Regions from separate parts of the Lactobacillus sp. B3795 genome, predicted to be linked through region 1. Evidence: predicted binding sites of a transcription regulator. Region 1 holds the regulator's gene; the other holds the start of a gene.
What was found. The regulator LexA, encoded in region 1, represses DNA repair genes until DNA is damaged. The targets are predictions, from matches to a motif close to CNAACANNTGTTNG.
Positions count from the first base shown of each region.

Region 2: uvrB (excinuclease ABC subunit UvrB) is a predicted target of LexA. The motif match lies at 3,288-3,301, and genes of this name have one in related genera.

Region 1 is NZ_JAFNPE010000005.1:192,725-208,916, reverse strand. It holds gene clpX (ATP-dependent Clp protease ATP-binding subunit ClpX) at 1-702, shown strand, start outside; gene yihA (ribosome biogenesis GTP-binding protein YihA/YsxC) at 847-1,437, shown strand; gene J3U50_RS02850 (nucleoside triphosphate pyrophosphohydrolase family protein) at 1,438-1,710, shown strand; gene J3U50_RS02845 (SPJ_0845 family protein) at 1,751-1,891, opposite strand; gene uvrC (excinuclease ABC subunit UvrC) at 1,979-3,766, shown strand; gene obgE (GTPase ObgE) at 3,837-5,129, shown strand; gene rnz (ribonuclease Z) at 5,217-6,152, shown strand; gene recJ (single-stranded-DNA-specific exonuclease RecJ) at 6,171-8,474, shown strand; gene J3U50_RS02820 (adenine phosphoribosyltransferase) at 8,495-9,013, shown strand; tRNA gene J3U50_RS02815 (tRNA-Ser) at 9,045-9,131, shown strand; gene J3U50_RS02810 (hypothetical protein) at 9,408-9,764, opposite strand; gene J3U50_RS02805 (family 20 glycosylhydrolase) at 10,000-11,145, shown strand; gene J3U50_RS02800 (hydroxymethylglutaryl-CoA synthase) at 11,249-12,415, shown strand; gene J3U50_RS02795 (nucleoside 2-deoxyribosyltransferase) at 12,425-12,865, shown strand; gene lexA (transcriptional repressor LexA) at 12,862-13,497, opposite strand; gene J3U50_RS02785 (DUF896 domain-containing protein) at 13,584-13,841, shown strand; gene J3U50_RS02780 (YneF family protein) at 13,912-14,130, shown strand; gene J3U50_RS02775 (1-acyl-sn-glycerol-3-phosphate acyltransferase) at 14,173-14,796, opposite strand; gene J3U50_RS02770 (tRNA1(Val) (adenine(37)-N6)-methyltransferase) at 14,883-15,635, shown strand; gene J3U50_RS02765 (GIY-YIG nuclease family protein) at 15,625-15,909, shown strand; gene J3U50_RS02760 (D-2-hydroxyacid dehydrogenase) at 15,969-16,192, shown strand, end outside.
Region 2 is NZ_JAFNPE010000006.1:159,144-175,335, reverse strand. It holds gene lgt (prolipoprotein diacylglyceryl transferase) at 1-253, shown strand, start outside; gene J3U50_RS04140 (NAD(P)H-dependent glycerol-3-phosphate dehydrogenase) at 275-1,291, shown strand; gene galU (UTP--glucose-1-phosphate uridylyltransferase GalU) at 1,336-2,211, shown strand; gene trxB (thioredoxin-disulfide reductase) at 2,296-3,219, shown strand; gene uvrB (excinuclease ABC subunit UvrB) at 3,379-5,385, shown strand; gene uvrA (excinuclease ABC subunit UvrA) at 5,398-8,253, shown strand; gene yvcK (gluconeogenesis factor YvcK family protein) at 8,357-9,343, shown strand; gene whiA (DNA-binding protein WhiA) at 9,355-10,293, shown strand; gene clpP (ATP-dependent Clp endopeptidase proteolytic subunit ClpP) at 10,346-10,939, opposite strand; tRNA gene J3U50_RS04100 (tRNA-Arg) at 11,038-11,109, opposite strand; gene gap (type I glyceraldehyde-3-phosphate dehydrogenase) at 11,364-12,377, shown strand; gene pgk (phosphoglycerate kinase) at 12,541-13,755, shown strand; gene tpiA (triose-phosphate isomerase) at 13,928-14,689, shown strand; gene eno (phosphopyruvate hydratase) at 14,788-16,107, shown strand.

The sequences.
Region 1 (16,192 bases):
TACGTTGATGAAATTGATAAGATTGCTAAGAAATCTGAAAATGTTTCAATCACACGTGATGTTTCCGGTGAAGGTGTTCAACAAGCGCTATTGAAAATCTTAGAAGGTACTGTTGCTAGTGTTCCACCTAATGGTGGTAGAAAGCATCCACAACAAGAAATGATTCAAATTGATACTAAGAACATTTTATTCATTGTTGGTGGTGCCTTTGACGGTATTCAAGACATCGTAAAACACCGTTTAGGAGACAAGACCATTGGATTCGGTACTGATTCCAGTGAAGCAGCTAAAGTTAACGATGATAACATCATGCAACACGTTATCCCAAGTGACTTGCTACAATTCGGTCTAATCCCTGAATTTATTGGTCGTTTACCAATTCTTACTGCCTTAAACAAGTTAAGCGAAGAAGACTTGGTTAGAATTTTAACTGAACCTAAGAACGCATTGGTTAAACAATACGTTAAACTAATGTCAATCGATGGTGTCGAACTAGAATTTGAAGACGATGCGCTAAAGGAAATGGCTCATACAGCCATCGAAAGAAAGACCGGTGCTCGTGGATTGAGATCAATCATGGAAGATACCATGAGAGACATCATGTATGAAGTACCAAGCGATAAGGACGTTAAGAAAGTTATCGTTACCGCTGACTCTGTTTTGAAAAAATCAGAACCAAAGATTGTAAAAGAAGCTCAATAATAAAAAGCCTTACAGTGTTTAACACTGTAGGGCCTTTTGTTTTTTTAAAATAATTAAAAGGTATTTTTGTGGTAAATGCATTTATGAAGGTGCCTTTTTTATGGTAAAATTAATATATAAAATTACAGAAACGAGTGAATTAAGATGGATGTACACAACGTCAATATCGATATCAGTGCGGTGGAACCAAAACAATACCCAAGTAATGGATATCCAGAAATTGCATTGGTTGGTCGCTCCAATGTGGGAAAATCTTCTTTAACCAATGTGTTAATTAACCGTAACGGTTATGCTAGAACCTCTAACAAACCAGGAAAGACTCAAACATTGAACTTCTACAACTTAGATGAAAAACTCTTCTTTGTTGATATTCCTGGTTATGGTTATGCGAAAATTTCAAAGGCACAACGTGCTAAATGGGGAGAAATGATTGAAACATATCTAACCACTAGAAGACAACTAAAAGGGGTTGTTTTATTAATTGACGGTAGACGTGCACCAAGTCAAGATGACTTGCAAATGTACGAGTTTCTAAAATACTATGACATTCCAACTTTAGTCTTGGCTACTAAGATGGATAAGACTCCTAAGAGCAAGTGGAATAAAGAAGTAAGTATTTTAAACAAGACTGTTGACTTAAACGACGGTGATGAAATACAATTATTTTCTGCTTTAAGTAAGTACGGAAAAGAAGAAGTTTGGAAATGGATCGAAAGTAAAACGGGGGTAAAATAAGTGGAATTTAACGATTACCAAAAAGCTGCAAACAAAACATTACACGGAAATGAACAAGTCTTAACTAACTGTGCACTAGGTTTAGCTAGTGAAACCGGTCAAGTTGTTGACCTAGTTAAGAAGTACACTTTCCATGGCGATTCACTAGATCGTGAAAAGCTTGTTAAGGAAATGGGTGACGTACTTTGGTACCTATCTCAAGTTGCAGAATGGAACAATATTGATTTTGAAGAAATTGCTGAATTCAATATTAACCGCCTAAATAAACAATAAAAAATAGGCATCACAATTTAATTGTGATGCCTAAATTATATTATTTTTCTTTCTTTTTATCGGTTGATTTTTTATCTTTACGTTTTAAAAATTTATCGCGATCTTCGTTCTTAGTGTCCAGTTTGGCAAACTTATCGAACATAGCATTTAAGTCGTTGTTACGTTGAATATTTAAACCCATAATTATGCATCTCCTTATTTATGGTATATGATAGCAAATTAAATCGAATTTGTCATATTGAAGTGTTTTTTCAAACGAGGTGATAAAATGGCAACTTCACACATTGAGCATAAACTTAGATTATTACCAGATTTACCTGGATGTTATTTGATGAAGAATAAACTAGGTAAAATCATTTACGTTGGTAAAGCAAAGAATCTAAAAAATCGTGTTAGATCATACTTTAAGAGTAGCCATGAGGGAAAGACAGCCAAGTTGGTTTCACAAATTAGGGACTTTGAAACCATTATTACGACTAATGACAAAGAAGCATTCCTACTAGAAATCACATTGATTCAAAAGCATCGACCTTACTATAATATTCAGTTAAAACAAGGTAATGGTGGATACCCATACATCAAGATTACAAACGAACGTGATCCACAACTAAAGATTGTTAACACCATTAAAAAAGACGGTGGATACTACTTTGGACCATATCCAAATGTATATGCTGCTGATGAAACTTTGCACTTCTTACAAAAGGTTTATCCATTGAGAAGATGTAATGGTTATCAACACAGACCTTGTCTTTACTATCACATGGGACAATGTTTGGGAGCATGTTTTAAAAAGGTTCCTAAGTCTGAATACCAAAACCAAATTCGCCACATTAAGTCGTTTTTAAATGGTGATGTGGGAATTGCCAAGAAGATGTTGACCGAAAAGATGAAGATTGCGGCGGACTCATTACAATATGAACGCGCTGCTGAAATTAGGGACCAATTGAAGTACATCGAAATCACTGTGGAAAAGCAAAAGATTATTTCAAATGACACCACACCTCGCGACATTTTCAATTACTACGTGAACCATGGATGGATTTCAATTCAAATCTTCTTTATCAGACAAGCTCGTTTGTTGAAACGAGTTAAGCGTAGTTTCCCAATTGTGGATGACCCAGTTGAAACAATGGAAGACTTTATCGGTCAGTTCTATTCTGAAGAAAATCATCAAACACCAAAGGAAGTTTTAATTCCAGAAACATTGGATGCTGATTTGATTTCAGAAGCAATTGGGACACCGGTGAGGGTTCCACAAAGGGGACAAAAGAAGGACTTAATCGATATGGCACAAAAGAATGCCAAGCTAGTCTTGGATGAAAAGTTCCGTTTGATGGAACTAGATAACATCAAGACTAAGGGAGCTGCTGATGAATTAGCGGTGGCCTTGAACATTGCTTCAGCCAAAACGATTGAAGCCTTTGACCACTCACATATTCAAGGGGCTGACATTGTTTCAGCCATGATTCAGTTTGTGGATGGGAAACCAAATAAGAACGCTTATCGTAAATACAAACTCCAAAACGAAGATCATGCTGATGAAGCAGCAAGTACCAGAGAAGTTATTAGAAGAAGATATACAAGACTTTTGAAGGAACATGCTGATTTACCGGACCTAATTCTAATGGATGGTGGAGAAATCCAATTGAATGCCGTTAAAGATGTCTTGGAAAATGAGTTAGGCTTGGAAATTCCGGTTGCCGGAATGGTTAAAAACGATAAGCATAAGACTGCTGACTTATTGTTTGGACAATTGGATGAACATATTTCGTTGAATCCAAAGAGTCAGGCATTCTATCTTGTTCAAAGAATTCAAGACGAAGTTCATAGATTTGCGATTAACTTCCATCGCCAAGTTCACACTAAGCATTCACTTAGCTCGGAACTTGATACAATCGAGGGAGTTGGACCAAAGACTAGAAGTAAGTTATTGAACAAGTTTAAGACAATGAAGAAAATCGCCAACGCACCAATTAATGAAATTGAGGCGTTAGGGATTAATACCAAAACAGCAAAGAACATCAAATACTCATTAAATAATATTGAAAAATGATGTGGACTGTTTACGGTCTTTAAAAATAAAGTTATACTATGTATAAAATAAAAAGTAGAGCGGAGATAACATGTTTGTTGATCAAGTAAAAATTAATGTAAAGTCAGGAAAAGGTGGTAACGGAATCGTTGCCTTTAGAAGAGAAAAATACGTTCCAAACGGTGGACCTGCCGGTGGTGATGGTGGCCGCGGAGGAAGCGTTATTTTTGCTGTGGACACAGGGATGAACACCTTGATGGACTTCAGATATAAGCGTAAGTTTGCCGCTAAAAACGGGGCAGACGGTGGAAATAAACGAATGACCGGTAAGAGTGCCGATGATTTATATATTTATCTTCCAGAAGGAACATCAGTATATAACGATGATACCAACCAATTGTTATTTGACTTGGTAAATCCGGATGATGAATATGTTGCATTGAAAGGTGGACGTGGTGGACGTGGAAACACCCACTTCGCATCTGCCAAGAACTCAGCGCCAGAAATTGCCGAAAACGGTGAACCTGGTGAAGAATTAAACATTCGTTTAGAACTTAAAGTATTAGCTGATGTTGGATTAGTTGGATTCCCATCAGTTGGTAAATCAACACTACTATCTACAATCACTAGTTCAAAACCTAAGGTTGCTGAATACCACTTTACAACATTGGTACCTAACCTAGGGATGGTTAGACTAGATGACGGTAGAGACTTCGTAATTGCAGATTTACCTGGATTAATTGAAGGAGCATCATCTGGAATTGGTTTAGGTTTCCAATTCCTACGTCACGTTGAAAGAACACGTGTCATCTTGCACTTAGTTGATATGAGTGGTCAAGAAGGAAGAGATCCTTATGTTGACTACAAGAAGATTAACGACGAATTAGCTAAGTACGATGAAAATCTGCTAAAACGACCACAAATCGTGGTAGCAACCAAGATGGATATGCCTGATGCTGCTGAAAATCTAGAAACATTTAAAGAACAAATCAAAGATGACGAATTAGCTCACGAAGTGTTGGCTATTTCTTCAATCACCCATGAAGGTCTAAAAGAATTAATCTCTAAGACTTCAGACCTATTGGAAACTACTCCTAAGTTCCCAATCACTGATGTTGAAGACGTTGATGAAGAAGTTGAATACAATGCTGATGATGAAGAAGCACCATTCAACATCAGACGTGATGAAGACGGTGTCTGGGTTCTATACGGTAAGAAGATTGAACGTCTATTCCAAATGACAGATACAACTCACGACCAAAGTATGCTACGTTTCGCAAGACAGCTTAAGGGAATGGGTGTAGATGACGCACTAAGAGAACATGGCGCAAAAGACGGCGACATGGTTTCAATTCTAGACTTCACATTCTCATTTGTGGACTAATAAAAGTAGATGGGACTAATCCCATCTTTTTTTATGTGCTACAATTTATATATCGAATATTACGAATAGAAAAGGAAAAATGAATTTATGCAATTAGAATTTTTAGGAACTGGATCAGGGGTTCCAGGTAAATTTAGAAATGTGGCTGCAACAGCATTAAAACTATTGGATGAATGCAACTCAGTATGGTTGTTTGATTGTGGTGAAGGTACTCAACAACAAATCTTGAGATCTAACTTAAAGCCTCGTAAAATCAATAAAATTTTCATTACCCACTTACATGGTGACCATATTTTTGGCTTACCAGGTTTATTAAGTTCACGTTCATTCCAAGGTGGCGACACTCCATTAACAATTTATGGACCAAAGGGAATTGCCGACTTTGTTCGTGTGAGTTTATCAGTATCTCAAACTAAACTTGCTTACAAGATTAATTTTGAAGAATTATCACAACCGGGTGTTGTCTTCGAAGATGATAAATTTAAGGTAACCATGGGTGAATTAGATCATCAAATTACTTGTTATGGTTTTAGAATCGAAGAAAAGGACCACCAAGGTGAACTACTTGTCGATAAGCTAAAGGAAGCAAACATTCCATCTGGTCCGGTCTACGGAAAGATTAAGAATGGTGAAACCGTTACTTTAGATGACGGTAGAGAAATTAATGGCCAAGACTTCATTGGACCAGCTCAAAAGGGTAGAACAGTTACTATCATTGGTGATACTAGAAGCAACCCAACCAGCTACAACTTGGCACAAAATGCCGATGTATTGGTTCATGAAAGTACATTTGGTAAGGGCGAAAGCAGATTAGCCCACAACTACTACCATTCAACTAACATGCAAGCTGCTAAGTTAGCAACTAAGGCTAATGTTGGCCGCCTATTACTTACTCACGTTTCAGCTAGATACACTGGTAAGATGGCTTACGAATTACAAAATCAAGCCAAGACTGTCTTTAATAACACCAAGGTTGTTAAGGACTTTGATATAGTCGATATACCGTTTGAAAAAAATAATTAAAACAAAAGGATTGATTAGATGATCTCCGCTAATTTTGATTGGAAACATACGAATACGAAACTCTCAAACGATGCTACGACAATTGGGAAATCATTATCGATTAGCCCTAGAATTGTCGAATCATTGATTGAGAAGGGATACGACAGTGAAGACAAGATAAATGGTTTCTTAAACCCTCAGTTGAGTGATCTAAGAGATCCTTTTTTGTTGCACGATATGGAAAAGGCATGCAAACGAATTTTTAGTGCTATCGAAAACGATGAAAAAATCACCGTTTATGGTGATTACGATGCTGATGGAATCACAAGTACATCGGTGATGTATGAAACGCTAGAAAATTTGGGTGCCAACGTTGAATACTTTGTTCCTAATCGTTTCACTGACGGTTATGGTCCAAATCCTGAAGTATACAAGCGTTTAATTAATGATGGGACCAAGTTAGTGGTGACCGTTGATAACGGTGTCTCCGGTAAAGAATCTGTCGATGTCGCAAATGAAATGGGATGCGATGTTATCATTACCGATCACCATCAAATGCCGGACGAACTACCTGATGCCTATGCGATTGTGCATGCTAGATATCCTGGCCACGAATACCCATTTGGTGAATTCTCAGGTGTAGGAATCGCTTTTAAAGTAGCAACTGCGCTATTGGGTGAACTACCAGAAGAATTCTTGGATTTAGCCGCAATTGGAACCGTTGCCGATTTGGTTTCCTTAACTGATGAAAACAGGGTGATTGTAAAGTACGGTCTACAAATGATTGCTAACACTGAACGCCCAGGTTTATACAGCTTATCTAAGCTAGCCGGGATTAAAGAAGTTGTCAACGAACAAAGCATTGGTTTTGGATTAGCACCACGTTTGAACGCATTGGGTCGAATGGGTAGTGCCAGTTCCGGAGTTGAACTATTAACAACCTTTGATGATATCAAGGCCGAAGAATTAGCCAAGGACACTGAAGACCAAAATAAAAAGCGTCGTAAGTTTGTCGAAGACATCAGTACCGAAGCAATCATTCAAGCGCAAACTCAACCAGAAAGTGCAGTGTTGGTCGTATACGGTCAAAACTGGCACGAAGGCGTTGTTGGAATTGTTGCCAGTCGTTTGGTAGAACAATTCCATAAACCAAGTATCGTCATGAACTTGGATACTAATACCAGAATCCTAAAGGGGTCAGGTAGAAGTGTCGAAGGATTTAATTTATTCGATGCAATTAATGGCATGAGAGATCAAATGGTTTCATTTGGTGGCCACGAAATGGCTGTTGGACTAAGCATCAAAGAAGATGACGTCACAGCCTTAACTGAGCATTTAGATAAATACGCTAAAGAACATGAATTATCAGACCAAGTCAAAGCACCGTTAAACATTTTTGCTGATTTAAGTTGCAGTGATGTAAATGAAGACTTGTTTAACCAAGTTCAATTATTGGCACCATTTGGTACTGATAATGAATTCCCAGTCTTCGAATTTACACCACAAAACGTTACTAACGTGCAAACAATGGGTAAAGATAATAGTCACCTAAAATTCCAAATGGTTGATCATGGTAGTAAGGTTAATGTACTAGCGTTTAAGAATGGTGCACTTGCCGATGACCTATTGACCAATAGTGATGCAATGAAGGTTGCTGGTCACTTGGAAAAGAATACTTGGAAGGGTCGCACAACCATTCAAATCATGTTGGATGATATGTACAGCAGTGGTGTTGAAATTGTTGATAAAAGAACACAAGTTGTTGCAAAAGAAATGTTTGAACCAGCTGCTGCATACTTGTTCTTTAACGAAAAACTATACAATAAGTTGCGTCCATTTGTAGGCTCTGACTCCACTGTTGGCCTATATCCTGATTTGTCTTCATTTGATAAATTTGATAATATAATAATTGTTGATTGTCCTAGTGATATTTCACATTTGCAGGATGCTTTAAGTGAAATTAGTTTTAATAGCGTGACATTTTACCTTTTCAAAAATCATTATATTTTTAAAAAGGGGATGCCAAACCGTGCTCAATATGCTAAACTATTTAAGTTCATTAAGACGCATAACAACATTCAGATACATGATAAAGTAGATGAAATTAGTCGCTATTTAGGCATTGACCGTGATATATTTATCTTCATGGTAGATGTATTTAATGAATTAAATTTCGTTTATATTAATGATGGAATTATGAATTATAATCCTGATCTGGTTAACAGTGATTTATCAAACAGTCACGCATACCAGAATAGAGAGAAACAAATCGAAGCTGAAAAACAACTTTTGACAATTAGTAAAGAGAAGTTTAAACAAGCTATTCGCATTTGTTTGGGTTAATGAAAGGAAGTTATTGGCTAATGGCACTTGATTTGCATGACTACATTGCAAGTTACGAAGATTTTCCAGAACCAGGTGTTTTATTTAGAGATATCTCACCATTAATGGAAGATGGACAAGCATATCACCAAGCTACCGATGAGATAGTAAAATATGCTAAAGAAAAGAAAGTCGACTTAATCGTTGGCCCCGAAGCGCGTGGCTTCATTGTTGGTTGTCCAGTCGCTTATGATTTAGGCATTGGATTCGTACCAGCTAGAAAGAAAGGTAAATTACCAGGTAAGACAGTTAGTGCTTCTTACGGATTAGAATACGGGAAGTCATCACTTTACCTACATTCTGATGCTGTAAAGCCTGGCCAAAGAGTTCTTATTACTGATGATTTACTTGCAACTGGTGGAACAATTGAAGCAACAATCAAGCTTGTTGAACAACTAGGCGGAATTGTTGTTGGAGCTGCTTTCATTGTTGAAATTGAAGCATTAAAGGGTAGAGAAAAGATTAAGGATTACGATATTCTTAGCTTACTAAAATACTAAATTTATTGGATGCTTAGTGCATCCTTTTTATGGAGAGTTGGCAGAGCGGTAATGCATCGGACTCGAAATCCGACGACCCGGTAACACCGGCGGGCAGGTTCGACTCCTGTACTCTCCTTTAGCCACAATGTCATACCGTTCAATTACTGTTAATGGTCGTTAACGTGACGGTGTTTATAAGCATTTGTGGTGTACATATCAGTCATTTATAGTTAGTTATTATTAACTATAAACTACGTCAAAACTACGTCATTTTTTAACTGCATTTTTATTTTCTTTTTAATACGCCTCCTATACATGTACTCTCCTTTTGATACATTCATGATCATAAATGTAAAATAAAAAGCACCTCACTATACAGATAGTAGGGTGCTTTTTGTTTAGTCATTTTAATTTAAGCCAAATATTTTTTGTCAATTATCATTAAAATAAGGATAAGTAAAATACATACAAGAAATTGAATTGTAGATTCATGTAGTATGTAAAGAATCATGGCCAATATAAATAGTGTTGCAGAAATGATTATTTCTTTCTTTAAATCGATTTTATTGATGTAGAAAGATATGATTTGAATTAATGCTAACAATACAAATATAATTTGAATGAAAATTAGAAAATCTATTTTCAAACTATTTGAGTAAGTTGAAGCTGATTCCCAGTTGAAACCAATCCCTAACACTGTAGCTAACATTAAAGAAAATTCTAACAAAGTGTATACTGATTTAGTAAAAATTGATGATGCTTTTTTCATAAATAAACAAATACTCCAATCTAATGTTACTATTAAACCTATATAATGATATCATATTCGACCATATCATTATAGGCGACAATGAAACAAACATTTAAATTAGATTTAAGATTAAAGCACTATTATTAACATGTAACTATTTCATAATGATTACAAAATATGAAAATAGATAGATTTATGACATTTTAATGCTATACTAAAAAATATAATAATCGCAAAGAAAAGAGTGGTGATTATGCCGAAAAAAAGATATTTAATCGTGGGAGCAGTTCTTGCCCTAATTTTGATTTTTGTTCAAATGGGTTCACTTTCTAAAAAGACCTTAGCAGCGACTAATAACAATACTAAACGAATCGGTTTGTCATTAGATTGTTCAAGAACATACTACGCGCCATCAACAATTAAGAAGTACATTGATTTACTTAAAAAAGATCATGGTACATATCTTCAACTTCACTTAAATGATAATGAGAGATATGGTGTGGAAAGTTCTACTTTAGGTCAAACCGTTAAAAACTCATATGAAAAAAATGGTGTTTACTACAACAAAAAGACCAAGAAAGCATTTTTAACTAAGGATCAATTATTGGACATCATTCAATATGGTTATATGAACGGAATTGAAGTTATCCCAGAAATTGACCTTCCAGGTCATGACCAATCAATCATCAAACTTCTTTCATACACATCTGCTGGGAAGAAGTTAGCTAAACAATTGGATAACAAAGATGGTTATAACGAAATGTACTACCACAAGAAGGCAACTCTAGATTTTTCTAAGAAACTTTTGAGTGAATACGTTGGATTATTACCAAAGGGATACCACATTATTGTTGGTGCTGATGAAATCACCATTAATAATCGAAGTGACCAAAATGCGGCTGTTAAATACATCAATGCAATTGATGATTACGTTAAGCAACATAATTTAAAACTGGAAATGTGGAATGATAGTTTCCATAAAGCTGTTTTAAATAAGTATCACAAGGATATTTTGATTAATTACTGGAGTTTAACTGGTGAGGTTAGTTCAAGTAAGGACCGTAAAGATAACATCAGAATGCGTGCCACTTTGCCTGAACTAAACAAGGCCGGCTTTAAGACAATCAACTACAATAATTACTATCTTTACATGATTACAGATCCTACTTCATTCACAAAAGAATCCAAGAAGATTTGGACTAGTGAATTTAAAAAATGGAAGATGAGCATGTGGAATGACCAATCAAAGAAGAATCTTGCTAAGAGCAAGAACAATATTGGAGCGGCATTCTCAATCTGGGGTGAATATCCTAACCAATACACAGGTGAACAAACCTATCAAAAAACTTACTACTATGCTGATGCATTCTTAAAGGCAAAGAAGCAATTTGAAAAATAAAAAGACGCACTTAACGGTGCGCCTTTTTGTTATTTCTTTTGTGAAGAATGTTGTTTCATAGTACAATTAGAATAATATTTATATGAAAGTGTGGATTATCATTATGAATGTTGGAATTGACAAGATGAGTTTTTACTCATCAGATATGTATTTAGATATGGTCGATCTAGCTAACGCTAGAAACGAAGACCCAAACAAGTATTTGATTGGAATTGGCCAAAAGAAACAAGCTGTAATTCCCAATACCCAAGATGTTGTCACAATGGCAGCAAATGCTTGTACCAAGATTATTGATGATGATAATCGTAAAAAAATTGATTTAATTATTTTTGGAACAGAAACAGGGGTAGATAACTCCAAATCTGCTGCTATTTACTTACAAAACATGTTAGGCTTAAGCCGTCGAGCTCGTGCTTTTGAAATAAAGCAAGCTTGTTATGGTGCTACCGCTGGTCTTCAAATGGCCAAAGAATATGTGCAAAACCATCCTGAAAGACAAGCCCTAGTAATTGGTGCCGATATTGCTAGATACGGTATTAAGACACCTGGTGAAGTTACTCAAGGAGGGGGTGCCGTTGCCATGGTAATTTCTGCCAATCCTTCAATTGCCGAATTCGATGGCCCAAGTACATTCTATTCTGATGATGTAATGGATTTCTGGAGACCATTGTACAGAACAGAAGCCGTTGTTGATGGTCACTATTCAAACGATGTTTACGTTGATTTCTTTAAGAAGACATGGGATGAATACAAGGAAATCACTGGTCAAACCATTGCTGATTTCAAAGCAATGACATTCCATTTACCTTATCCAAAGATGGGAATTAAGGCACTAAGATCAATCATTGATGAAGCCGATGAAGGACAACAAGCTAACTTGAAGAAAGAATTCGAACAAGGTCGTATCTACAACGAAAACGTTGGTAACCTATACACCGGTTCATTGTATTTGAACTTCCTATCATTAATTAATAACTCAGATGATTTACAATCTGGTGATCGTATTGCGTTATTCAGTTATGGCTCAGGTGCACAGGGTGAATTCTTCCCAATGAAACTAAAGGATAACTTCAGAAACGATGAATTAGCAAAATCATTAGATGATGCTTTGAAGTCAAGAAAACAAGTTTCTGTTGAAGAATACGAAGAAATCTTTACTAACTGGATTCCAATCGCTGATGGTGATATCAAGTTGGATACTAGTAATGATAAGGCGGAATTTTTCCTTGAAGGGGTAAAAGACCACCAAAGAATTTATGGAAGAAAGTAGGAGACTGACATGAAATTATATTTAGCAGGACCATTTTTTGATGATGAACAAATTGACCGTATTCAAAGAATCGAAAAGGCATTGGATAACAATCCTTCAGTTTCAGGATACTTTAGCCCAAGAAACTCAAATGTAAACGACGGGGCAGAAATTGGTAGTAGCCAATGGTCTAAAGATGTTTTCCAACTTGATGTTGATGAAATAAAAAAAGCTGATGCCGTTATCGCGATTATCGACTTTGTAGACGACAATGTTGACAGCGGTACAGCTTTCGAAATTGGGTATGCTTATGCAATTGATAAACCAGTTGTTTTATTCCATGAAAAAGATGCGATTGTTAACTTGATGTTATCAAACGGATCAAAATCATATCTAACAAAGGTATCCGATGTTGAAAAGTTTGATTTCAAAGAAATGCCTGAATATCACTACGAAGGTGAAGTATTTTAAAAAATACTGTCACGGTATAATCCAACAACCTTACCAACGATTGATACTTGATTCAAGATGATTGGAGCCAAGTTATCGTTTTCAGGTTGTAGGCGATAGTGGTCAGATTCCTTGAAGAATCGTTTGCAAGTGACTTCGTTTTCATCGGTCATTGCAATAACGATATCACCATTTTCAGCAGTTGATTGCTTTTTAACGATGACCTTATCACCGTTTAAAATACCGATGTTGATCATACTTTCACCTTGAATGACTAACATGAAAACATCATCTGAGTTTTCGTATTGGTCAGGCATTGAGAAGTATTCTGATGTATCTTCAACCGCTAGGATTGGTTCACCAGCAGCAACGGTACCTAAAACAGGGATTTCACCAGGGTGTGTATTAACCCCAATTTTCTTAAGACCATCTTCGGTGATTTCAAGTGCTCTTGGTTTAGCGGGGTTTTTAACGATAAAACCCTTCTTTTCAAGGCGACTTAAATGACCGTGGACGGTTGATGTGGATGAAAGATTAACGGCTTCACCTATTTCTCTTACTGTAGGAGGATAGCCTTGGCTATTGATTCTTTTCCAGATAAATTCTAAAATAGCTAATTGTTTAGAAGTCTTTTCTTCTTTTGAAAAAGTCACATAAATACCCCGTTTCTTGTAATATAATAGCTTTAATATAGCATAACGGGAAAATAAAAACAAATGTTCGCAAAGGAGATAATGAAATGTCAGAAGCAGAAGATCCAATTTTAAAGAAACTTATCCCACGTATTAATGAATTAGCCCACAAAGCTAAGGAAAGTGGATTGACTAAGGAAGAAGAAGCTGAAAGAGCTGACCTTAGAAAACAATACCTAAAACGCTTTAAAGAAAACATGAGAAGCCAAATTGAAATGGTTCAAGTTTTCAATAAAGAAGGTAAAGAAGTTACACCAGAAAAGGTTAAGGAAGTTCAACGTAAAAAAGGTTTACGTGACGATTAAAACTTTTTTTGAATTTAATAATTAAGTTGTGTAAAATTAATAATAGTAACTAACGGGAGGAGGAAGAATTATGTCAACATTCTTATGGATTATCCTAATTCTTTTAGCTTTAATCGTAGGTTTGATCGGTGGATTCTTCATGGCACGTAAGTACATGGAAAAATATCTTAAAGATAATCCCCCAATTAACAAGGATCAATTAAGAGCAATGATGCTACAAATGGGTCAAAAACCTTCAGCTAAGAAGTTAAATCAAATGATGAACAGTATGAAGGCTAACGCCAAATAAATAAAAAAGACTTAATTCAAAGATTAAGTCTTTTTTTATTGCTTATTTTTCTGATGATGGGTCAACGTACTTAAAGTCAGGATTAATTTCTTTATCTAACTTATCGAAAGCATCTTGCATTTGTTGTTCGACTGCTTTTTGACCTTCTTCGTTTAGCTTGATTGATTTGTCCAAGTAGATAGGGTCACCAAAGTTGATGACAGCTTTCTTACGTGAGAACAAACTCTTAAATGTAAGTGGACCTTGGTAAACAGCTGGAAGTAAAGGTGCTTTAGAAAGCTTGGCGATTAAAGTAGCGCCACCTTTTAGTGCTTGAGAATGTCTAGTTCCTGAAGGGAAAATGATTAGTGACTTGTCAGAGTTTTGAAGAATCTTAACAGGTTCCTTAATTACTGATGGGCCAGGATTTTCACGATCAACACTTAATACGTTTGCATGTCTTAATACGTATGCTAAAAGTGGGTTTTTGAATAGTTCCTTTTTAGCGATGAAAGCAAATTCTTTAGGACTTGCTGCTAGGGCAAAGTACAATGGGTCAAACCATGTACGGTGCGGTGCAACTAATATGTAATTGCCTTCCGGAATTCTTTGTTTGTTTTCAAACTTAGGCATTCCGTTAATTGGATATAAAATGATTCTACATAAGAACTTTAAAAAAGAATACATTAAATAAACTCCTCTCGTACTTTATTATTTAATAGTATTCTATTATTATTGATTTATGCAAGAAAAAAATAAGGTGGAATATTCAAGTGGACGATGTTTTAAAGGAAAACGAAAGAATAGATCAACTATATAGTAATGATATAAAGATAATTCAAAATCCCGAAGTGTTCTCATTCTCATTGGATGCGGTACTTTTGGCAGACTTTGCTAGGTTGCCCAAGAAGAGTACTTCAAAGACTGTCGATTTGTGTGCCGGCAATGGTGCAGTTGGGTTATTTATGTCACATAAAACCAATGGGCATATTTACGAAATTGAACTACAAGACAAACTGGCTGACATGGCAAAACGCAGTGTTAGTTTAAATAACTTAGACGACAAGTTGACCGTGATAAACGATGACCTTGATAATACATTTGATTATGTGGACAAGGATTCTGTTGACGTGATAACTTGTAACCCACCTTATTTTCCCGATTTAGAGGACAGTAAGAAGAATCCAAATCCATACCTAGCAATTGCTAGACATGAAATCACAACTAATTTAGACAAAATCCTAACCGTGTGTGAGGGACTTTTAAAGACAAATGCTAAAGCGTTCTTTGTTTACCGTCCTGATCGCATGCTAGAACTATTTGATGCCATGCAATCTCACAACGTAATGCCAAAAAGGATTCAATACATTTATCCACGTGAGGGAAAAGAATCAAACATGATTCTAGTTGAAGGAATCAAAGCGGGGAAGAATGGTGGAACCAAGGTACTACCACCAATTTTTGTTTATAGAGATAATTCAAACGAATATACAGATTTTGTAAGGAAGATTTTATATGGAGAATAAGTTTTATATGTATGTTTTAAAGTGCGGGGATGATTCACTATATGGTGGATACACGACTGATTTGAAACATCGATTAGAACAACACCAAAGTGGAAAGGGCGCCAAGTACACCCGCAATCATTTGCCAGTCGAAATGATATATTCCGAAAGTTTTGACAATAAACATGATGCTTTGAGTGCCGAGTATCATTTTAAACATCAGAGCAGAACTAAGAAGTTAGAATACCTAAATGAAAATGGGGTAAATTTATCTAAATACGGTCTAAGCCTTTAAGACACGGTGTTAAGTGTTATAATTCTAACTGTAACGATGAATATTTGGAGGTTTTTGTATTGAAAATTATTGCTTATGGAATCAGAAATGATGAAATGCCATATTTAAAAGAATGGGAACAAAAAAATCCGGAAGTAGAAGTAAAGGTTGAAACCAAATTACTTGATTCATCAACTGTTGAAGAAGCTAATGGATTTGATGGTGTGGTTGCTTACCAACAAAAACCATACACTAAAGAAATTTTAGATAAATTAGGTAGTTTTAACATCAAGTACCTATCACT
Region 2 (16,192 bases), on a different contig from region 1:
ATTGATGAATCTTCGCCAAATCCAAGGATTCTTCAAGCGTGGTGAAGTGGTATTATCTTACGTTATTTGGTACTCATTCGGGCGATTCTTTGTCGAAGGGATGAGAACAGATAGCTTAATGCTATTTGGTGGAATTCGAGTTTCACAATTATTATCGATTATCCTATTCTTGGGAGCAATCGGATTAATGATCTATCGTCGCAAAAATGATTCTGATTTGCCTTACTACCTAGATGGTAGCAAGTTACAATAATTTTAAGGAGCTATATTTATTATGGTAGAAAAAATTGCAGTGTTAGGAGCAGGCTCATGGGGCAGCATGCTTGCTAATATTTTAGTTGAAAATGGTAATGAAGTGCGTTTATGGTCATACAAACAATCACAAGTTGATGAACTAAACAACAAGCACACAAACGAAAAATACATCAAAGATTTTACATATCCAAAAGAACTAGTTGCTTACGCTGATATGAAGGAAGCAATTAGAGGTGTTGATGATATTTTATTTGTTGTTCCAGCACAAGTTACAAGAAGTACTGCAAAACAAGTAAACGAAATCCTAGAAGAACTAGACATGAAGGTAAACATTATTCATGGTAGTAAAGGGATTGAACAAAAGACATACAAACGTATGTCAGAAGTTCTGGCTGATGAAATCGATGAAAGTCATCGTAAGTCAATCTCAGTTATTTCAGGTCCTAGTCAAGCAGAATCAGTTGCTAAACACGATATTACTTTAGTAACTACTGCTTCAGAAAACATCAAAGATGCTGAACATATCCAATCATTATTCATTAATGATTACTTCAGAGTTTATACTAATGACGACATCATCGGTGTTGAAATTGGTGCAGCTCTAAAGAACATCATTGCTATTGGTGCCGGTGCACTTTATGGTCTAGGCTACGCTGACAATGCTAAAGCAGCATTGATGACACGTGGACTTGCCGAAATTTCTCGTTTGGGAACTTCATTCGGTGCTAACCCATTAACATTCACTGGACTATCAGGTTTCGGTGATGTGATTGTTACTGCAACAAGTAGTGACTCACGTAACTGGCGTGCAGGGTATCAACTAGGTAAAGGAGAGACCTTAGATGATATCGTTAAGAACATGGGAATGGTTATTGAAGGTATCGCAACTGCAGAAGCTGCATACGAACTAGCCAACCAACGTGGCATTGATATGCCAATTACTTCAGCAATCTACAAGGTATTACACAAGGAAATTACAATTGATGATGCAATTTCTCAACTAATGCACCGTAAGGGTAGAGCTGAATTAGATTAATATTTAAGAAATAGGAAAATACGATAAAATAGGAGTTTATATTCATGAAGAAAATCAGAAAAGCAATTATCCCAGCAGCAGGTTTAGGAACTAGATTCCTACCAGAAACTAAGGCAATGCCAAAGGAAATGCTACCAGTAGTTGATAAGCCAGCTATTCAATTAATCGTTGAAGAAGCTATCGCATCAGGAATTACTGACATTTTAATTATTATTGGTAAGGGTAAACGTGCTATTGAAGATCATTTCGATTCAAACACTGAACTTGAATTGAACCTTGAATCAAAGGGTAAGGATGAAATGCTAAAAGCTGTTAAAGAAACTAACGGTTTGAACATTTACTTTAAGCGTCAAGAACATCCAAATGGTCTAGGTGATGCTGTTCATACTGCTAAGAGTTTCGTTGGTGAAGATCCATTTGTTATCATGCTAGGTGATGATTTGATGACAGATGAAACTCCATTGACTAAGCAATTAATTGACAGTTATGAAGAAACAGGTTCATCAACACTTGCTGTTATGAAGGTTCCTCATGAAGATACATCAAAATATGGTGTTATCAACCCAGCTAAGGAAGTTAGCGACGGTTTATACGATGTTACTAATTTCGTTGAAAAGCCAAACCCAGAAGATGCTCCAAGTGATCTAGCAATTATTGGTCGTTACCTATTAACTGCTGACATCTTTGACATCTTAGAAAACACTAAACCTGGTAAGGGTAACGAAATTCAATTAACTGATGCCATCGATACTCTAAACAAAAAGGGTAAGGTATACGCCCACGAATTCAAGGGTGACAGATACGACACCGGTAACAAGTTTGGTTGGTTACAAACTAACATCGAATTTGGTCTAAAACACCCAGAAGTTTCTGATGAATTAAAACAATACATCAAGGACTTAGCTAAGAAGTTAGATTAAAATTAGTTTGTGTGCAAATTAATGGACAAATGTTTTATATGATAGTAAAGTATCATATATTAATTCAATGAAAGGGGGAGCTTAATTATGGAAAAGTATGACGTAATTATTATTGGTGCAGGGCCTGGTGGAATGACATCTGCACTATATGCTTCTCGTGCAAATTTATCAGTAATGATGATTGACCGTGGTATCTACGGTGGTCAAATGAACAACACTGCTGAAATCGAAAACTACCCAGGATTCAAGTCAATCCTAGGTCCAGATTTAGCAAAAGAAATGTATGAAAGTTCCACAAACTTCGGTGCCAAGTACGAATATGGAACAGTTGAATCAATCGAAGACAAAGGTGATTCTAAGATTGTTAAGACTGACCAAGGTAGCTACGAAGCAGGTGCCGTTATCATTGGTACTGGTTCACAATACAGAAAGCTAGGCGTTCCTGGAGAAGACGAATATGGTGGAAGAGGTGTCTCATACTGTGCCGTATGTGATGGGGCATTCTTCAAGAACCGTGAAGTTGTCGTTGTCGGTGGTGGAGATTCAGCTATCTCTGAAGCACTATACCTTGCAGGTTTAGCTTCAAAGGTTACTGTTATTCACCGTCGTGATCAATTACGTGCACAAAAGGTTATCCAAGACCGTGCATTTGCTAACGACAAGATTGAATTTGTTTGGGACACTAACGTAACCGAAGTTGTCGGTGACAACATGAAGGTTACTGGTGTTAAGACTATCAACAACAAGACAAACGAAGAAGGCGAAATTGCTGCTTCAGGTGTCTTCATCTATGTTGGTAACAACCCAATGACTGAACCTTTCAGTAACTTAAACATTACTGACGAAAAAGGTTGGATTAAGACAAACGAACGTATGGAAACTTCAGTAAAGGGTATCTTTGCTATTGGTGACGTACGTGAAAAAGAATTAAGACAAGTAACTACAGCTGTTGGTGACGGTGGTATTGCTGGTCAAAACGCATTCGAATACGTATCTTCATTACACTAAAAGGTGTGATTAAAAAGACTGGTCTATTGGCCAGTCTTTTTTGTGCCTACAAGGAGAACATTAGTTTTAGAAAGTTTGTTCGTATGTTAGAATATTATTAAACTACAGTGAATGAGCCTAGAGCTCCGAGTTAAAAACAAAGGAGGACTTTGTTTGGAAATAAAACGTGAAGAGAACAATAAATTTGACTTAGTTTCAAAATACAAACCTACTGGTGACCAACCCGAAGCGATTAGTAAGTTAACTAAGGGTGTTTTGGATGGTCAAAAGAACCAAATTTTATTAGGTGCTACTGGGACTGGTAAGACCTTTACAATTTCTAATGTGATTAAAAACGTTAATAAGCCTACATTGATTTTGTCACATAATAAGACACTTGCTGGACAACTATACAGTGAATTTAAGGAATTCTTCCCTAATAATGCGGTTGAATATTTCGTTAGTTATTATGATTACTACCAACCGGAAGCTTACGTTCCATCAAGTGATACCTACATTGAAAAGGATTCTTCAATAAATGATGAAATTGATAAACTTCGTCATGCGGCCACTAACTCATTGCTTACCAGAAATGATGTCATTATCGTCGCATCCGTTTCATCAATCTTTGGATTAGGTAGTCCTAAGGAATACTACAAACACACCATTCCATTGAGTGTTGGCCAACAAATTGAAAGAGACGAGCTACTTAGAAAGTTAGTCGAAATTCAATTTGATAGAAATGATATCGACTTCCAACGTGGTCGTTTCAGAGTACACGGGGATGTTGTCGACATTTTCCCAGCTTCTGGGGATCAACATGCATACCGAGTTGAATTCTTCGGTGATGAAATTGATTCAATCAAAGAAATCGATACATTGACCGGTGAATTCATTGGTAAGAAAGACGATATCATCATCTTCCCAGCGACCCACTTCTTGACCGATGATCAAAATATGGATCACGCTTTGAAGGGTATCAAGGAAGAAATGAAGGAACAAGTTGCCGAATTTGAAAAAGAGGGTAAGCTACTAGAAGCCCAACGTTTGAAGCAACGTACCACTTATGATATCGAAATGATGGCCGAAATGGGTTACACCAACGGGATTGAAAATTATTCCAGATACATGGACAATAGAAAACCGGGTGAAGCTCCTTACACATTACTAGATTTCTTCCCCGATGATTACTTATTAGTTGTCGATGAATCCCATCAAACATTGCCACAAGTAGGTGGAATGTACAATGGTGATAAGGCCAGAAAAGAACGTCTAATCGAATATGGATTCAGACTTCCAAGTGCTTTGGATAACCGTCCATTGAAGATGCCTGAATTCAAAGAACGTGTTAACCAAGCAATCTACATGTCAGCAACTCCTGGTCCACGTGAACTAGAAGAAACCGCTGAAAAGAATATCGTTCAACAAATCATTCGTCCAACCGGACTATTGGATCCAACTGTTGAAGTGCGTCCAATCATGGGTCAAATGGATGATTTGGTTGGTGAAATCAATGAAAGAATTGCCAAGAATGAAAGAACGTTTGTAACCACCTTGACCAAGAAGATGTCCGAAGATTTAACCGACTATTTAAAGGACTTAGGAATCAAGGTTGCATACCTACACTCTGACGTTAAGACACTAGAACGTACCAAGATTATTCGTGATCTTCGTTTAGGTAAATACGATGTATTGGTTGGAATTAACCTTCTAAGAGAAGGAATTGATGTTCCTGAAGTATCCTTGGTTGCCATCTTGGATGCTGATAAGGAAGGTTTCCTAAGAAATGAACGTTCATTAATTCAAACCATTGGTCGTGCCGCCAGAAATGAAAATGGTGCGGTTATTATGTACGCCGATAACATGACCGATTCAATGCAAAAGGCGATTGATGAAACCGCTAGAAGAAGAAGTATTCAAAAGAAATACAACGAGGACAATGGTATTACACCACATACCATTAAGAAGCCAATTAGAGACCTTATTAGCTACGACAATAATAAGAACGATGATTCTTCAGAAGATCACTCATTTGTTGAATCTGACTTCCAAAAGCTATCTAAGAAGGATCAAAAGCAAATGATTGAAACATTGACCAAGGAAATGAAGCATGCAGCTGCTAAACTTGATTTCGAAAAAGCAGCAGCTTTGCGTGATACTGTCATGGAATTAAAGGGTCAAATGTAAGGGGGCAAAAACTTGCAAAACGATAAAATTGTCATTAAAGGTGCTAGAGCACATAACTTAAAAGATATCAGTGTTGAAATTCCTAAGAACAAATTGACTGTTATGACCGGTTTATCAGGTTCAGGAAAGAGTTCATTGGCATTCGATACGCTATATGCTGAAGGACAACGTCGATACGTTGAAAGTTTGTCTTCATACGCACGTCAATTCTTGGGTCAAATGGACAAACCAGACGTTGATTCAATCGAAGGATTAAGTCCAGCGATTGCGATTGACCAAAAGACCACTTCCAAGAATCCACGTTCAACAGTTGGAACTGTTACTGAAATTAACGACTACTTTAGATTGCTATGGGCACGTGTTGGAACACCAATCTGTCCAAACGATGGAACCAAGATTACTAGACAATCAATTGATCAAATGATTGATGAAGTCCTTGCTCTTCCAGAAAGAACTAAGCTTCAAATCTTATCACCAGTGGTTAGACAACAAAGAGGTCAACACAAGAAAGTTATCGATAAGATTAAGCGTGAAGGTTTCGTTAGATACCGTGCTGACGGAGAAGTTCACGAAATTGAAGATGACGTTCAACTAGACAAGAACAAGTATCACGACATTGAAATCGTGGTTGATAGAATCATCGTTAAAGATGGTATCAAATCTCGTTTATCAGACTCACTTGAAACCGCATTGAGACTAAGTGACGGTTATGCCGTTGCCGACTTGATGGGTAAGGGTGACAACTTAATTTTTTCCGAACACTACGCATGTCCACTTTGTGGATTTACAGTTAGTGAATTGGAACCACGTCTATTCTCATTTAACTCACCAATTGGCGCTTGTCCAAGCTGTGATGGTTTAGGGATGAAACTAGAAGTAGACGAAAGCCTAGTTGTACCTGACAAGGATAAGACGTTAAACGAAGGGGCAATCGAACCCTGGAATCCAATTAGCTCCAAGTTCTATCCAAGCTTGCTAGAACAAGCCTGTGAAGCATTTGGTATCGATATGGATACTCCGTTTAAAAAGCTTCCTAAGAAGCAACGTGACCTAATTTTATACGGTTCCAACGGAAAAGAATTCCACTTCCACTTCAACAGTAACTTCGGTGGAATTAGAGACACCGATGCACCTTTTGAAGGGGTTATTAACAACATTGACCGTCGTTACAAGGAAACTAACAGTGATTTCACCAGAGACCAAATGCGTCTATATATGACTGAATTAACATGTCAAACTTGTCACGGTTTCCGTTTAAACAGAGAAGCACTAAGTGTGAAGGTTGACGGATTAAACATCAGTGAAGCAACCGACCTAGACGTTGTTAAAGAACTAAACTTCTTCTCTCAATTGAAGTTCGGTGAAAAGGATAGTGTTGTCGCTAAACCAATCCTAAAGGAAATCATCGATCGACTAACTTTCCTAAAGAACGTGGGATTGGATTACCTAACACTTTCCAGAACTGCCGGAACACTATCTGGTGGTGAATCACAACGTATTCGTTTAGCTACTCAAATCGGTTCAAACCTATCAGGAGTGCTATACGTATTGGATGAACCATCAATTGGGTTACATCAACGCGATAACGACCGTTTGATTTCTTCACTAAAATCAATGCGTGACTTGGGTAATACCCTAGTTGTCGTAGAACACGGTGAAGACACTCAACGTTCTGCCGACTACATTGTTGATATCGGACCAGGTGCCGGGACCAACGGTGGTAAGGTAATGGCCGTTGGAACTCCCGACGAAGTGGCTCAAAACGACAACTCATTGACTGGTCAATACCTATCAGGTAAGAAGTTCATTCCAGTCCCATTGAAACGTCGTAAGGGTAACGGTAAGAAGATTAAGGTTACTGGCGCTTCTGAAAACAACTTGAAGAACGTTACTGCCGAAATTCCATTAGGTGAGTTTAACGTCGTAACTGGTGTTTCTGGTTCAGGTAAATCAACATTGATTAACCGCATTGTTAAACGTGCGATTGCCCAAAAGCTAAACCATAACTCCGAAAAGCCAGGTAAGTACAAGTCAATCTCTGGATATAAGAATATAGATAAGCTAATTAACATCGACCAAAGTCCAATCGGAAGAACGCCTCGTAGTAATCCTGCTACCTATACTGGAGTGTTTGACGACATTAGAACATTGTTTGCTGAAACAAACGAAGCTAAACTTCGTGGTTACCAAAAGGGTCGTTTCAGTTTTAATGTTAAGGGTGGTCGTTGTGAAACCTGTCATGGGGATGGAATTCTAAAGATTGAAATGAACTTCCTACCAGATGTTTACGTACCTTGTGAAGTTTGCCATGGTAAACGTTACAACGCCGAAACACTGGAAGTTGAATACAAGGGCAAGAACATTTCTGATGTCTTGGACATGACTGTGGATCAAGCACTTGATTTCTTCTCATCAATTCCAAAAATTACTAGAAAACTAGAAACCATTGATGAAGTAGGACTTGGCTATGTTCAACTTGGCCAATCAGCAACTACCTTGTCTGGTGGGGAAGCGCAAAGAATGAAGTTAGCTTCTGAACTATACAAAAAGTCAGCTGGAAACAACTTATACATCTTAGATGAACCAACCATTGGTTTACACACCGATGACATTAACCGCTTGTTAGTTGTCCTACATGAACTAGTCGAACAAGGCAACACTGTTTTAATTATCGAACATAACCTAGACGTGATTAAGACAGCCAATCACATTATCGACCTAGGACCTGAAGGAGGAGATGGTGGTGGTGAAATCATCGCTACTGGAACTCCTGAAGAAATCGTCAAGGTGAAGGAAAGCTATACTGGTCAATATTTAAAACCAGTCTTAGAACGTGATACCAAACGAACTAAAGAAGCAAGAAAATAAAAAAGCGTGATGACACGCTTTTTTATTTGTGTTTGAAATGACACGCCCGGGTATGTGTGTTATACTTTCTTAGTTGAAAAAATTGAAAGGAGGAAACGATTTGATGAAGGACAATCAGGCGAGAAAAAGCGTTGTCGTCATTGGTGGCGGAACTGGTTTACCAGTTATCTTAAATAATCTAAAGAACGAAAATATTGACATCACTGCGATTGTGAACATCTCAGATGATGGTGGATCATCAGGTCGTTTGCGCAATGAAATTAATATTGTTCCTCCTGGAGATATCAGAAATGTCTTGGTATCATTATCTAATTTGTCAAAGGACAAGCTAGACTTGTTTCAATACCGTTTTAAAAAGGGCGATCATTTCTTGTCTGAACATTCGTTAGGTAACTTAATCATTGCCGCAATGACAGAAATGAAGGGTGATGTGAACGTCGCCGTTGAAGCACTAAGTCAGATGATGGAAATCACTGGTAAGATTTATCCAGCCACCAACGAAAAACTACAGCTATGCGCCGAGTTCGATGATGGTTCAACCATGACCGGTGAATACGAAATCACCTATGCGGATAAAAAAATTAACCGTGTTTGGGTAGAATCCAGTGACAATCAAGACGAAATTCCGCATGCCAATCAAAAGGTCATTGATGCCATTTTGGCCGCCGACCAAATTGTTTTAGGTCCTGGCAGTCTGTTTACCAGCATCTTGCCAAACCTAATGATTAAGAACCTAGGAAAGGCTGTTTTAGCGTCTAAAGCACAGGTGGTATACATTTGTAATATCATGACACAAAAGGGTGAAACAGACAATTTTTCAGACGCTCAACACGTTGAAGTTTTAAACCGTCATATGAAGTCCAACTTCATTGACGTCGTAATCGTAAACAAACAACCAGTTAATACTGATCTAATTAATCGAGAAGTGTTTAACGAGATTGAAAATCCGGTTAAACACGATGAAAAAGCAATTCAGGCAATGGGATGTGAATGCATCTATGATGACTTCTTAATGTTAAGTCACCAAGGGGCATTCCATGATGGAAAAAAGGTTGCCGATACATTATTCAAACTGGTTTCAAAAAGATAGGATGATTAAAAATGTCATACGCAAGTGACGTAAAAAAGGAACTAACGACTCTAGAAGTTCATAAGGAAAATGCCAAGGCAGAACTAATGGCATTAATTCGAATGAACGGATCAATTTCGTTAGCCAATCGTAAAATTATTTTAAATATTCAAACCGAAAATCCAGCCATCGCTCGTCGTATCTATAAGTTGATTTTAGAATTCTACGAAGTGGAAAGTAAGCTTGTTGTTAGAAAGAAAATGAAGTTAAACAAGAACAATGTCTACGTCGTAAGAATCGCTAACCAAGCGCAAGCAATCCTAGATGACTTAGGGATTTTTGATAACTACCAAATCGTGGAAAGAGTGCCAATTGAATTACTGAAGGATGATTCCCAAGTGAGATCATATCTAAGAGGGGCCTTTTTAGCTGGGGGTTCTGTGAACAACCCAGAAACTTCCAGATACCATCTAGAAATCTACTCATTGTACGAAGAACACAACGACATGATTTCAGAAATGATGAACAAATACGAATTGAATTCCAGAACTACCGATCGAAGAAGTGGATACATCACATACTTGAAAGAAGCAGAAAAGATTGCTAACTTCTTGCAATTAATTGGTGCAACCAATGCGATGTTGAAATTCGAAGATGTCAGAATCATGCGTGATATGAGAAATTCTGTGAATAGATTAGTAAACTGTGAAAATGCTAATATGAACAAGGTTGCTAATGCTTCAACCAAGCAAATTTCTAATATTCAATTCATTGATGACACCGTCGGATTGGATAAGTTACCTGAAAAACTATACGAAGTTGCCATCACCAGAATGAAGATGCCAGAAGTTAGTTTAAAGGAATTAAGTGAATCATTGCCAAGTGGGGCGATTTCTAAGTCAGGAATCAATCACCGTTTGAGAAAGATTAATGAATTCGCTGATAAAATCAGAGAAGAAGCCGTTTCATAAAAGGACACAAAAAAAGACGTTAACCAAAGTTAACGTCTTTTTTATTATCTAATTATTTTCTTTCAGAACTGTTAGTCATGATGCTATCAATCAATCCGTAGTCGACAGCTTCTTGAGCGCTTAAGTACTTATCACGTTCAGTATCTAGGTTAACCTTTTCAATTGATTGACCTGAGTTTTGAGCTAAGATTTCGTTGATCATCTTTCTAGTCTTTAAGATTGATTCGGCAGCAATAGCAATTTCAGTTTGTTGACCTTGAGCACCACCAGAAGGTTGGTGAATCAATACTTCAGAGTGAGGTAGAGCAAAACGCTTACCCTTAGTACCTGAAGAAGCCAAGACACTGGCCATTGATGCAGCCATACCCATAACGATAGTTTGAACATCAGCCTTGATGAATTGCATAGTGTCGTAGATGGCCATACCGGCTGTTACAACACCACCAGGTGAGTTGATGTATAAGTAGATGTCTTTTTCAGAATCTTGTGCATCTAGGAATAATAATTGAGCAATGATGGTGTTTGCCATGTTGTCTTCAATTGGACCAGATAACATAATAATTCTGTCTTTTAATAATCTTGAGTAAATGTCATATGCGCGTTCACCGTTTGATGATTGTTCAATGACAGTTGGGACTAAATTCATAATTTTATCCTCCCTTGCTTTCAATTCAATTTTAATTATATTAATTTTATATCAATGGTCAATTAAGGTCAAATGATTTTATCTGACTTAATCACCAATGCATCTGGAGGGAATCGAACCCCCATCGAAAGAACCGGAATCTTTAGTGCTATCCATTACACTACAGATGCATTTCAACACGTTAAACTATAAATGAAAAGGGGGTTAAATTCAAGAAACACACTGAGTTAATTGATTTGCAAACTAAAATTAGCACTGATATACTTAGAGTGTAAGGATTTGATACAGAAAATAACTGTTACAAATTAGTACTGGTTATTTTTTTAAAATTACTGAGCATGTATTATAGACTGATCGGTAAAAAAGTAGTAGTATTTAATCCGTACGTAGTACTCAAATTTATTTCTCTAGGAGGAAAACAGTTATGACTGTAAAAATTGGTATTAACGGTTTTGGTCGTATTGGTCGTTTGGCTTTCAAACGTATCCACGAACTAAACTCAGACGAAATTGAAGTTGCTGCTATTAATGATTTAACAACTCCTTCAATGCTTGCATACTTATTAAAATATGATTCAACACATGGTAAATTCCCAGGTGAAGTTACTTCAACTGATAACGGAATCGTTGTTGACGGTAAGGAAGTTCCAGTTTACGCTGAACGCAATGCCGCTGACCTACCATGGGTTAAAAATGATGGTGTTGACTTTGTACTAGAATGTACTGGTTTCTACACTTCAGAAGAAAAATCACAAGCTCACTTAGACGCTGGTGCAAAGCGTGTTCTAATCTCTGCACCTGCAGGTCAAATCAAGACTGTTGTTCCTGGTGTTAACTTGGATACTCTAACTGCTGACGACAAGATCGTTTCAGCTGGTTCATGTACTACAAGTAGTATCGCTCCTACAGCATACTTCTTAAACAAAGACTTTGGTATCAAAGTTGGTACTATGACTACTATCCACGCATTCACTTCAACTCAAGCTATCCTAGATGGCCCTCGTGGTAAGAAGTTCAGAAACAACCGTACTGCTTCAACTAACACTATTCCTCACTCAACTGGTGCTGCTAAGGCCCTAGGTCTTGTTGTTCCAGAACTTGACGGTAAGTTAAACGGTGTGGCTCAACGTGTTGGTATCGTTGACGGTTCATTAACTGAATTAACTGCTATCGTTGACAAGAAGAACGTTACTGCTGACGAAGTTAACGCTAAGATGAAAGAACACACTGAAGGTAACGAAGCATTTGGTTACAATGACGAACCAATCGTTTCAAGTGATATCATTGGTGATACTCACGGATCAGTATTTGATGCTACTCAAACTGATGTTACTACTTTTGGTGATGACCAACTTGTTAAGGTATGGTCATGGTACGATAACGAATGGGGCTTCACTTGCAACATGGTTCGTACTTTACTACACTTCGCTCAACTATAATATAAATTATAATTTAGCAAGGCATAAGGTGGAGGAGGCAATTGCCTCCTCCATTTTTTATAACAATTACTTTCTGCTTAAAAATTCTTTGAAATAAAGAAATAAATGAAGTATATTGAAATTGTTACATCAATTTTAAATAATTTTTGGGAGGTAATCTAGATTGGCTAAGACAGTTGTTTCTGATTTAGATTTAAAAGGCAAAAAAGTTTTAATGCGTGTCGACTTCAACGTTCCTATTAAAGACGGTGTTGTTGGTGACACAAGTCGTATCGTTGGTGCTATTCCAACAATCAAATACGTAATCGAACATGGTGGAAAGGCAGTTCTATTCTCTCACCTTGGTCGTATCAAGACTGAAGATGACAAGAAAGAACTATCATTACGTCCAGTTGCTGCAAAGCTTTCTGAACTAATTGACAAACCTGTTACTTTCGTTCCCGAAACTGAAGGTCCAAAGCTTGAAGAAGCTATCAACAACATGAATGATGGTGACATCGTTGTTGTTGAAAACACTCGTTTTGAAGATGTTGTAAATGGTGAAAACGTAAAACGTGAATCTGGTAACGATCCTAAGTTAGGTCAATACTGGGCTTCACTAGGTGATTGCTTCGTAAACGATGCATTCGGTACTGCTCACCGTGAACATGCTTCAAACGTTGGTATTGCACGTGCAATGGAAGCAGAAAACAAGCCAGTTGCCGCTGGTTTCCTAATGGAAAAAGAAATTAAGTTTATCGGTGGTGCCGTAAACAATCCTAAACGTCCATTTGTTGCCATCTTAGGTGGTGCAAAGGTTTCAGATAAGATTGGTGTTATCGATAACCTATTAGACAAAGCAGACCACATCATCATTGGTGGTGGTATGACTTACACATTCTACGCTGCTAAAGGCTTCACTATTGGTAACTCATTAGTTGAAAAGGACAAGATTGACACTGCTAAGGAAATCCTAGCAAAGGGTGGCGACAAGATCGTTCTACCTGTTGACTCAGTTGTTGCTCCAGAATTCAACAATGATGCACCTACTCAAGTAGTTGGTGAAAACATTCCTGATGGCCAAATGGCACTAGACATTGGTCCTAAGAGTATCGAACTATTCGAAAACGTTTTAAGAGACGCTAAGACTGTAGTTTGGAATGGACCTATGGGTGTATTTGAAATGAGTAACTTTGCTAAGGGTACTCTAGCTATTGGTAAGTTCTTAGGTGACTTAACTGACGCTACTACTGTTGTTGGTGGTGGTGACTCAACTGCTGCATGTAACGAACTAGGTGTAGCTGACAAGCTATCACACGTTTCAACCGGTGGTGGTGCTTCACTAGAATACATGGAAGGTAAGACTCTTCCAGGTATCGCCGCTATTACTGATAAATAAGAATAATATCTTTTTAAGATTCGATGTATAACATCGGGTCTTTTTTTTGTATAATAAAAGGAGTGAAATTTTTATTAAAACAGATGCGCAATTTGTTAATATCAATTGTTTAGTGATATCATTGATATATAGCGATTTTTAATAATCTGTTTAAAAGAATAGGAGGTAAAAAATGAGAACTCCTTTTATCGTTGGAAATTGGAAAATGAATTTAACATTACATGAAGTTGAAGAATTCTTAGATGCAGTCAAAGGAAACCTACCAGATCCTAAAGACGTTGAATGCGCAATTGCTGCATCATCAATTTACATGGATGTATTAACTAGATTTTGTAAAGAAGAAACAAATCTAAAAGCTGCCGCTCAAAACTGTTTCTATAAAGATTCAGGTGCATATACCGGTGAAGTAAGTCCGATGGCACTTGCCGATATGGGTGTTAATTACGTCATGTTAGGTCATTCAGAACGTCGCAAATACTTTGACGAAACCAATAAGATGATTAACAAAAAGGTTAAGGCCGTTTTAGCTAACAACATGGTGCCAATTATTTGTTGTGACGAAACAATGGCTAAGAGAAAGACATACGATGAAATGAACTGGGTGGTAAATCCAGTCATTGAAGCATTAAAGGGAATTTCAGAAGACGATGCTAAAAACGTTGTCATTGGTTATGAACCAAGTTGGGCAATCGGTACTGGAAAGTCAGCCAGTGGTGCTGAAATTCAAGAAGCATGTTTTCTAATTCGTGAAACATTAAAAGATTTATATGGTGATGACATCGCAAACCAAATCCGAATCGTTTACGGGGGAAGCGTTAACGCCAAAAATGTTTCAGAAATTATGAGTCAAGATGATGTTGATGGAGTCTTACCTGGAAAGAGTAGTTTAAAGGCCAAAGAATTCATCAAAATTGTCAATTACCAAAATAATTAACAGATTGAACAGTTTTTTATTGAAACTTGGTCTGTAAAATAATAAAATGAAGATAGCCTTGATTCCGAGGTAACAACTTTCATTAAGGAGAGAATAAAATGTCAATTATTTCAGATATTTATGCTCGAGAAGTACTAGATTCTCGTGGAAATCCTACAGTTGAAGTAGAACTATATACTGAAGCAGGTGCAATGGGACGCGGTATCGTTCCTTCAGGTGCATCTACTGGTGAACACGAAGCCGTTGAATTACGTGACGGTGATAAAAACCGTTTCATGGGTAAAGGTGTTACTAAGGCTGTTAACAACGTTAATAACATTATCGCTAAGGAAATCGTAGGTTACGATGTAACTGATCAAGTTGCTATTGATGAAGCTATGATTAAATTAGATGGTACTCCTAACAAAGGTAAGTTAGGTGCCAACGCTATTTTAGGTGTTTCATTAGCCGCTGCACGTGCTGCTGCTGACGAACTAGGTGTTCCTTTATACAACTACTTAGGTGGTTTCAATGGACACGTATTACCAACACCAATGATGAACGTTATCAATGGTGGTAAGCATGCCAACAACAAAGTTGACTTCCAAGAATTCATGATCATGCCTGTTGGTGCGGAAACTGTTAAAGAAGCCGTTCGTATGGGTTCAGAAACTTTCCACAACCTAAAAGCTATCTTGAACGAAAAGGGTTACTCAACTGCCGTAGGTGACGAAGGTGGTTTTGCTCCTGACTTGAAGAACAACGAAGAACCATTCGAAATCTTAGTAGAAGCTATCCAACGTGCTGGTTACAAGCCAGGTAAAGACGTTTCAATCGCCTTTGACTGTGCTGCTTCAGAATTCTACGATGCAGAAACTAAGAAGTACAACTTAGTAGGTGATGGTAAGTCATACTCTGCTGATGAATTTGTTACATTACTAGAACAATTAGTTGACAAGTACCCAATTATCTCAATCGAAGATCCATTGGATGAAAACGAATGGGCAGATTGGCAAATGGCTACTGAACGTCTAGGTAAGAAAGTTCAAATCGTTGGTGACGATTTATTCGTAACTAACACTGATTACCTACAAAAGGGTATTAAGATGGGTGTTGCTAACGCAATCCTTATCAAGCTAAACCAAATTGGTACTTTAACAGAAACTGTAAACGCTGTTGAAATGGCTAAAGAAGCTAACTACACAGCTATCATCTCACACCGTTCAGGTGAAACTGAAGATACTACAATTTCTGACTTAGTTGTTGCTCTAAACGCTGGTCAAATTAAGACTGGTTCAATGAGTCGTGGCGAACGTATCGCTAAGTACAACCAACTAATGAGAATTGAAGATCAATTAGCTTCAGTTGCAGAATACAAGGGTATTAACTCATTCTACAACCTAACTGAAGAAGCTCGTAACAACGTTATTAACAAATAATAACTAACTGTTACTAAAAAAAGCATTGAATTATTTCAATGCTTTTTTTGTACATAAAATTATATGGTATGATTGATATACCAAT